One region of the Paenibacillus favisporus genome, then DNA from elsewhere that is predicted to be linked to it. Evidence: predicted binding sites of a transcription regulator. Region 1 holds the regulator's gene; each other region holds the start of a gene.
The links. The regulator Rex, encoded in region 1, represses fermentation and respiration genes when NADH is low (regulators of the CRP and FNR family bind a similar motif). The targets are predictions, from matches to a motif close to TTGTGAAATATTTCACAA.
Positions count from the first base shown of each region.

Region 2: nirB (nitrite reductase large subunit NirB) is a predicted target of Rex. The motif match lies at 1,122-1,139, and genes of this name have one in related genera.
Region 3: pflB (formate C-acetyltransferase) is a predicted target of Rex. The motif match lies at 1,130-1,147, and genes of this name have one in related genera.
Region 4: nadA (quinolinate synthase NadA) is a predicted target of Rex. The motif match lies at 859-876, and genes of this name have one in related genera.

Region 1 covers NZ_JBEPLV010000001.1:663,539-665,743, forward strand. The annotation lists gene dinG (ATP-dependent DNA helicase DinG) at 1-497, shown strand, start outside; gene ABID47_RS03255 (redox-sensing transcriptional repressor Rex) at 614-1,300, shown strand; gene ABID47_RS03260 (amidohydrolase) at 1,254-2,205, shown strand, end outside.
Region 2 covers NZ_JBEPLV010000009.1:74,544-76,748, reverse strand. The annotation lists gene nirB (nitrite reductase large subunit NirB) at 1-1,100, opposite strand, end outside; gene ABID47_RS31345 (VOC family protein) at 1,339-1,824, opposite strand; gene ABID47_RS31340 (alpha/beta fold hydrolase) at 1,962-2,205, opposite strand, start outside.
Region 3 covers NZ_JBEPLV010000002.1:915,130-917,334, reverse strand. The annotation lists gene pflB (formate C-acetyltransferase) at 1-1,100, opposite strand, end outside; gene mobA (molybdenum cofactor guanylyltransferase) at 1,211-1,834, opposite strand; gene adhE (bifunctional acetaldehyde-CoA/alcohol dehydrogenase) at 1,939-2,205, opposite strand, start outside.
Region 4 covers NZ_JBEPLV010000011.1:16,622-18,826, reverse strand. The annotation lists gene ftsH (ATP-dependent zinc metalloprotease FtsH) at 1-509, shown strand, start outside; gene nadA (quinolinate synthase NadA) at 953-1,891, shown strand; gene nadB (L-aspartate oxidase) at 1,931-2,205, shown strand, end outside.

The DNA of each region.
Region 1 (2,205 bases):
AGCCGCTGAAAGAAGCCCTTGCACAAAGCGACATCGCCGTGCTTGGACAGGGCGTAGACAGCGGCAGCCGCACGAAGCTGATCCGGCGGTTTACGGACAGCAGCGCTTCGGTGCTGCTTGGAACGAGCAGCTTCTGGGAAGGCGTTGACATCCCGGGTGAAGCACTGACGTGCCTGGCCATCGTCCGGCTCCCGTTCCAGCCGCCGAACCATCCGCTGGTGGAAGCGAAGAGCGAGCTGCTGCAGCGCCAGAAGAAGAACCCGTTTATGAAGCTGTCGGTCCCGCAGGCCGTCATCCGCTTCAAGCAGGGCTTCGGGCGGCTGGTCCGCACCGCCCATGACCGGGGCATCGTCATCGTATACGATACGCGCGTCATTGAATCGTATTACGGGAAGTACTTCCTGTACTCGCTGCCTGGACCGAAAATGGAGCATATGCAGACAGACCAGATGGTTCCGCGTATCTCTGAATGGCTTCATCAGGACGGTGTGTCTTAAATGAGTCCATTAGATAGAATGAACTAAAGCGGTTAGAACAGGAAGTTCAATGCAAAACTTTAGTTCAATCTATATAACCAAATAAATATTCAAGCCGTTCAATAGGGGGAACATGCATGAAATCGGAGAAAATATCCGAGGCGGTTGTCCGCAGATTGCCTATATATCTTAGATATCTAAATGAGCTGAACAAACGGGAGGTGGCCACGGTCTCCTCCCAGGAGCTCGGGCAGAAGCTGGATCTCAACCCGGCGCAGATCCGCAAGGATTTGGCGTATTTCGGGGATTTTGGCCGTAAGGGGATAGGGTATGACGTGTCCTATCTCATCGAGAAGATCCGTCAAATTCTGAATTTGGACCAGCAGATCAACGCGGTGCTGGTTGGAGCGGGGAATCTTGGTCAAGCTTTGTCCAACTATAACTTTTACCTGAAGGAAAATATGAAGATCGTAGCCGTGTTTGACGCCAATCCGTCCAAAATCGGCACGCGCATCAACACCTTGACGGTACAGGCCATGGATGAGCTGAAAGAAACGATACAAAGCAAAAATATCCGGATCGGGATCATTACCGTCCCGGATTTCGAAGCGCAAAACGTCGCCGATCAGCTGATCGCGGCCGGGATCGAGGCGATTCTGAATTTTGCACCGACGATTCTGAAGGCACCGGCAAGCATTCGGATACACGCCGCCGATTTTACGACGGATTTGCTCAGCCTCGCTTATTATTTGAACAACGGAAAGGACGACACGGAAGATGACGGACAATTTGAAGAGCTCGAGCAGCCGGAGCGCCAATCCTAAATGGGCAATCAAGAACGGCAGCTTTGCCGTTTTGCGGCCGGAGCAGCCTGTACTGCATGGCTGGATGGTCATTGAGGGCGACCGCATCACCTATATCGGTGAAGAGGAGCCGCAGCTGGAGGAGGGCGTACAGGTCGTCGACGGCACGCATTTATTTTTTATGCCGGGCCTGATCAACACCCATGGACATACCGCCATGTCGCTGCTGCGCGGTTACGGAGATGACATGGTGCTCCAGGAATGGCTGCAGGAAAAAATGTGGCCGATGGAAGCGAAATTCACGTCCAGTGACGTCTACTGGGGGACTTCGCTGTCCGTGCTTGAAATGCTGAAGGGCGGCACGACGACGTTCCTCGATATGTACGATCATATGGATCAGGTAGGCAAAGTGGTGACTGAATCCGGCATGCGCGCAGCCCTGACCCGCGGTGTCATCGGTCTGTGCCCGGAGGATGTGCAGCGGCACAAGCTGAACGAAGCCATTCAGTTCGCCAAGGACTGGCACGGGCAGGCAGACGGCCGGATCACAGCGATGATTTCTCCGCATGCCCCGTACACATGCCCTCCTGATTTTATTGAGAAGTTCGTTCAGGCGGCGCATGACCTGGATCTGCCGATGCATACGCATATGTCGGAGACCAAGGCGGAAGTGGAGCAGAATGTACGCGATTATGGAACGCGTCCGGCGATTCATTTGGAGAAGCTCGGCATGTTCTCACGGCCGACGATTCTGGCACACGCGGTCCATTTGACAGATGAGGAAATCGACATTTTGGCGAAGCACCACGTGACGGTATCACACAACCCTGGCAGCAACCTGAAGCTGGCGAGCGGTGTGGCCCGCGTTACCGACATGATGCAGGCAGGCATTACGGTTTCCCTGGGAACCGACAGTGCGGCGAGCA
Region 2 (2,205 bases), on a different contig from region 1:
TACAGCACGACACCGACGATGCGGTTCTCGCGAACCAGGATCTTTTTGTAGGATCCGGCGACCTCGTCCTGCACGACGATGGCTTTCGTGTCCGCATCCGCATGGATTACTCCGCCGGAAAACAGATCGCATCCCGCTACCTTAAGCTGCGTGGACAACACGCTGCCCGCGTAACCTTCCGTTGGCCGGCCTGTAAGATGGTCCGCAAGCACAGTGCCCTGTTCATACAATGGCGCCACCAGACCATAGGCTACGCCGCGGTGTTCAGCGCACTCGCCTACGGCATAAATTGACGGGTCCGTCGTCTGCATCAGGTCGTTGACTTGGATCGCCCGGCCAACCGCCAGCCCCGCGTCCCGCGCCAGCGCTGCATTGGGACGGATGCCAACGGCCATGACGACAAGATCGCATTCGACGTTCGTTCCGTCTTCAAACCGAAGCCCTTGTACTCTCCCGTCACCGTAGATTTCCGTTGTTTTCTTTTCCATCAGAAACTTCATGCCCTGGGCTTCCAGGTCCTGCTGAAGCAGCTTTGCCGCTGCCGCGTCGAGCTGCATTTCCATCAGATGGGGCAGCAAATGAACGACATGGACCTCCATCCCCTGGTTCATCAATCCGCGAGCTGCTTCCAAGCCGAGCAATCCGCCGCCAATCACAACCGCCTTTTTGTATTGTTTAGCCGTTTCCAGCATCATTTTCGTGTCTTCAATGGTGCGGAAACCGACGACGCCTTCCAGGTCATGTCCTGGTACAGGTAAAATAAACGCGCTGGATCCGGTCGCAATAATCAGTTCGTCGTAGGGGACGACGGTTCCCCGGTCGGTTCGGACTTCCTTCGACGCTCGGTTAATCTTTACTGCCCGTTCCTTGGACAGTAAATGTATGTTATTGGACTGATACCAGTCCCAATCGTTAATCGTGATTTCTTCAAACGTTGTTTTCCCTTGCAGCACAGGGGACAGCATAATTCGGTTATAGTTGGGATACGGCTCATCCCCGATCATCGTTATCTCGTAGCGGTCGCGGTCCCGGCGGAGAATTTCCTCGATACACCGCGCCCCCGCCATCCCGTTGCCTATCATCACCAATCGTCTGCTCATAAACACGCCTCCCGTGCAACCTTGTGAAATTAATTACATTTATATCGTAACGGATATGGGAGGCTTTGCCTGTGAAGTAAATCACAGTGGCTTGGTTAAAACAAAAAATTGGCGAAGGCCAGGAATTTTACGGCGTTATTGTGATGACCTCCAACCATAAGAAGCAAAAGTGCAAAAGGCCACCCTGATGGATGGCCTTTCTTCGAACCTTCGTATTTTACGCGGGTAAGAATAACCGCTAATTTTCGTAAGCTTGCTGCAGCGCCTTTATGTCGATTTTCTTTTTCGTCTGGAGTATGGCTTGCATGACTCGCCCTGCTCTTACCGGGTCGGGGTCACAGATCATCTCTGTTAAATCGCTGGGGACGACTTGCCAGGATACGCCGAATTGATCTTTTAACCAACCGCAAACCTGCGCCTTTTCGTCTCCTCCCTCAGAGAGCTTATCCCAATAATAGTCCAGCTCCTCCTGATCATCGCAATGAACGATAAAAGATATGGCCTCATTGAACTTAAAATGCGGACCCCCATTCAGCGCGACGAATGATTGCCCTTCCAATTGAAATTCCACGGTCATCACCGTTCCCTCAACACCCCGGCTTTCCGGACCGTAGCGGACAATTCTGCCGATTTGGGAATCATGGAAAATGGACGTATAAAAATTCGCCGCCTCTTCAGCTTGAGAATCGAACCACAGGTTTGGGGTAATCTTGTGCAATTTCATTCGCGTCATACCTCCCGGCTATAATCATTTCTATGATGATTGTAGCCTATCAAGGGAACCGGCGTTTCTTTTCGATTGCTTTGTTGGCAGCATGGGATCAGAGGAGTGCTAGTTTTGTTGACTCCCGTGCAATTCGTTTAGTGTTTGTCTAAAAACACAAACAATTTTCGATACATTTCAGCGGAGTCTTCTCCAAGCCAAATTAAATGACCCCACGAATTCAATTCACATAACTGGGAACTGAGAATCACCTCATGAGCAAATCGGGCATGATCTATGGGCACGGAGGCATCATGAATACTGTGCATGATCAAAGTCGGGCACCTGATAGCGGACAATTCATGATCAAGCTGCTTCCCGGTCTGCACCAGGTCGATCAGA
Region 3 (2,205 bases), on a different contig from region 1:
CCCAGGTTGTAGAGGGTATGCAGGAAGCGGAAGGAGTTCCGCGTCACGCGCGTCTTGCCGTCAAGCCCCATGCCGCCGACCGACTCGGTCACCCATGTCGGATCACCGCTGAACAGCTCGTTGTAGTCCGGCGTGCGCAGAAATTTGACGATCCGCAGCTTCATGACAAAATGGTCGACGATCTCCTGCGCCAGGCTCTCCGTCAGCGTGCCTTCCGCGAGGTCGCGCTCGATGTAAATGTCCAGGAAGCTGGATACCCGGCCAAGACTCATCGCCGCTCCGTTCTGCTCCTTAATAGCTGCCAGATAAGCGAAGTAGAGCCACTGCACCGCCTCTTTGGCATTCATCGCGGGTCTCGAGATATCATGTCCGTAAGATGCGGCCATCGCCTTCAGCTCGCCGAGGCTTCGGATCTGTTCGGACAGCTCTTCGCGCAGCCGGATGACGTCTTCGCTCATCGCGTCGACTTCGAGCTGGAGCAGCTCCTCTTTCTTGCCCTGGATAAGGCGGTCGACGCCGTACAGCGCCACGCGGCGGTAGTCGCCGATAATCCGGCCCCGTCCGTAGGCATCCGGAAGGCCCGTGATAATGCCGGCCTTACGGGCTGCGCGCATCTCGGTCGTATAGGCGTCGAACACGCCTTGGTTATGCGTCTTGCGCAGATCGGTAAAAATGCGCTCCAGCTCCGGGTTCAATTGATAGCCATACGCATTACAGGCATCGACGACCATCCGGATGCCGCCGAATGGCTGAACGGCCCGCTTAAGCGGTGCGTCGGTCTGCAATCCGACGATGGTTTCCTTGTCCTGGTCGATGTATCCCGGTGCATGCGAGGTTATGGTGGAGACCGTGTTCACGTCCACGTCGTGAACGCCGCCCCGCTCCCGCTCTTCCTTTAACAGTTGGCTGACCTGCTTCCACAGCTCCAGCGTGTTTTCCGTTGGCGGCGCAAGGAACTGCTCATCGCCCTCATACGGTGTGAGGTTGCGCCCGATAAATGAATTGACGTCAATATTCTTCTGCCAGCTGCCTCCCGCAAAACCGCGCCATGCCTCCTCGAATCCAGCCCGGTTCTTTACTTCGCTTTCTTTCATCGCCATGATCAAGCACCTCCGTTTTCTATGCTTTCATGTTACTTTTTTCACAGGTTAAAGACAGTGATTTTTCTCACTCTTTTCACTTTTCTCACCAACTTCGCTGCCGCATATTTTTATTTGAACGATGTTGATCCTTTCCCTTCGTCAGCCAAAAATTCGGTCAGCGCATCTCCCCAAGCATCTTCGAGTGTGCGAACAAAGCCGCCGTCCATGCCTTGATATCCGAAATCCGTTTCCGCAACCGTCAGATAACGAAGCTGGCGAACCAGACCATCAGCTTCCGTATGGCCGCTCTCCAGAAACTGCCCAAAATACACGGCGCAGGAGCGTTCATAAATACCGTGAAGCGGATGGAGCCTGCCGCCGATCATCGGCAGGACGGCGTCGAGCCCGTCCTCCAGCCTCAGCGCCATCAGCTCAGCGGCGTCGGCCGAGGGATACGGCATGTGGCACCCGATGATCCACACGGCCCGGTGTTTAGACAGGGAGAGGCCCGCGTGCATGCCGCCAAGCATTCCTTTTCCGACATAATAATCCGTGATGATCCGGATATCCCGGTCCACCTGGCGAAGCAGCGGCCGGGGATCGTCCGTCACGATCGTAATCTCGCCGCAGCACTTCCGCATTTCACGGATCTGCCGCTGCAGCAGCGTTTCTCCTTGAATCATCCGGAATAGGGTAGGTGCGCCTTTCGTAGAACCATGATTGCCGCCTGCCAAAATAACGCCGGACAGCATATGAATCACTCCTTTCCACTGCTATCAACGCACATCACAATCCTGAGACAAGAAGGCTGCCGACGAATTCGGTCGGCAGCCGGCTGGGTCATGCGGTGCAGCTCCTAGAATTTGCCGTAGAAGGCGTTCCGGTAAACGTCCGCCAGTTCGCTGACCAGCGGCATCCGCGGGTTGGCCGTCGTGCACTGGTCTTCGAACGCACGGTCGGCCAAATAATCCACTTTGGCCTCGAAATCGGCCGGATCAAAGCCGAGATCCTGGAATTTCTCCGGAATGCCCAGCGACTGGTTCAGCTTACGCACCGCCTCGATCAGGCTGTTGACGCCTTCCTCTGTATTCCGGGACGGCAGGCCGAGCATCCGGGCGATTTC
Region 4 (2,205 bases), on a different contig from region 1:
TATTCCTGGGCCGTGACCTCGGTCACGAGCAGAACTACAGTGATTCGATCGCTTATGAGATCGACCAGGAAATGCAGCGCATGACAAACGAGTGCTACGAGCGGGCGAGAGACCTGCTGACCAAGTACTCGAAAGAGGTACACCTCATCGCGAACACGCTGCTTGAGAAGGAGACGCTCGAGCTTGAACAGATCAAGGAACTGATCGAGCAAGGTTATCTTTCTGAAGACGGCCCGAAAGAGGGCGGAAGCGGAAATGATGAAGGTTCTTCCGAACATGGCGCCCCTGTCATCGACAACGTCGGTGACGTGCGAGTACGCATTCAGGGCAAGGATAATACCAGCCTGCCAACGGAAGAAATTCCGAACGATGTTCCATCCAACTTGCCGAATGACCCGCCAAGCGATATCAACACGGATACGCCGGGCGACATTCCAAATAACAATGATGGAACGAATGAGAATCCAGGTTCGGGCAACGGCGGAACACCGCCGGAATCCAGATCCTAATCCCAATGCAACAACAGCCCGGAGACGGTTAGCCGTCCCCGGGTTTTTTGTGTCGTTTGCCAGGAACTAAGAGCGGCGGCCATTTGGGGTGTTCAAAGCATAAAAGCCGATAGCGTTCCGCCTTAACTCTGTGGCATCAGTTAATTTTTTTTTGAGGCATAGTAGCGATTGGGACGGCTGCACGCTCCAAACAGAAGTGAGGCGGCCTAATCGGACGGAATCGAGCGGGAAGCTTTGTTTTCTTTCGGCTAGATAGCATATAAAGATCATTTTAGTCAATTGACAGTATCGTGAACCTTGTGTAAATTAGTTGATAAACAAGATGGTCTCGAGGTTGCAACGGGCAACTTTGGGAGAATTTTCACAAACTATTCATGATGTTATGAGGTTATGAAGCCATCAACCGGGTAAAATCATGGGATTTCAGAGGGAGTGGGTTACTGGTGGAAGCTCTGGCACTGGAGCATAAGCAGGAACAAAAGCGGGAACTGACGGAGAAGCTGCTTAAGCTGAAGAAGGAAAGAAACGCCATTATTTTGGCGCATTATTATCAAAGGGATGAAATTCAGGAAGTAGCGGATTTCCGTGGCGATTCCTTCCTGCTTGCCCAGAAAGCGGCTCAAACCGATGCGGAAGTCATCGTCTTCTGCGGCGTTCATTTTATGGGTGAAAGCGCTAAGATTCTGGCTCCGAACAAAACGGTGCTGATTCCGGATGAGCGTGCAGGCTGTCCAATGGCCGATATGGTCAACGTGGACGGACTCCGCAAACTGAAAGCGCAGCATCCTAACGCCAAAGTGGTTACGTATATCAACTCTTCGGCAGAGATCAAGGCGGAAACGGATATTTGCTGTACCTCTTCCAATGCGGTAAAAGTGATTCAATCGGTCGATTCCGATGAGATCATCTGGGTACCGGACAAAAATTTGGGTCACTATGTGCAACAGCATACCGACAAGAAGCTCATCATTTGGGAAGGTTACTGCAATACGCATGATATGCTGACGGTAAAAGACGTTGTGGAGATGAAAGCCAAATATCCCGACGCCGAGTTTGTCGTACACCCGGAATGCCGTCCGGAGGTCGTAGCCATGGGCGATTTCGTCGGCAGCACCACGGCGATTTTGGAATACTGCAAAAAATCAAGCAGCAAACAGTTTATCGTCGGAACCGAAGACGGTACCGGATACCAGCTTCGTCTCGACAGCCCGGATAAGGAGTTTCATTTCGCCACCAAGTTTTTGGTATGCCCGAACATGAAGGTGAACAATCTGAAAAAACTGGTGAAGTGTCTGGAAACCATGAAGCCGCAAATTTACGTGCCGCCGGTTGTTGCAGATAAAGCCAGAACTTCTTTAGAGCGCATGTTACAAGTACAGTAGCATGCGCTACTCTTTCTCTTAAGACAGGTGAACAGGCACATGATTCCACAATATCTGGTTGACTTTGATCTGCAGACTTTGCCCCGGACCAAGACGGATGTCATCGTCATCGGCTCTGGTATAGCCGGACTGTTTACGGCGATTCAGGCAAGCCAGGACCGGCACGTCATCATGATCACGAAAAAGGCACTGCTCGAAAGCAACACCCGGTACGCACAAGGGGGGATTGCCGCGGTCATTTCGGAGGATGATTCCCCTCAGTATCACCGGCAGGATACGCTGATGGCGGGGGCAGGGCTGTGTTCGTCCTCCTC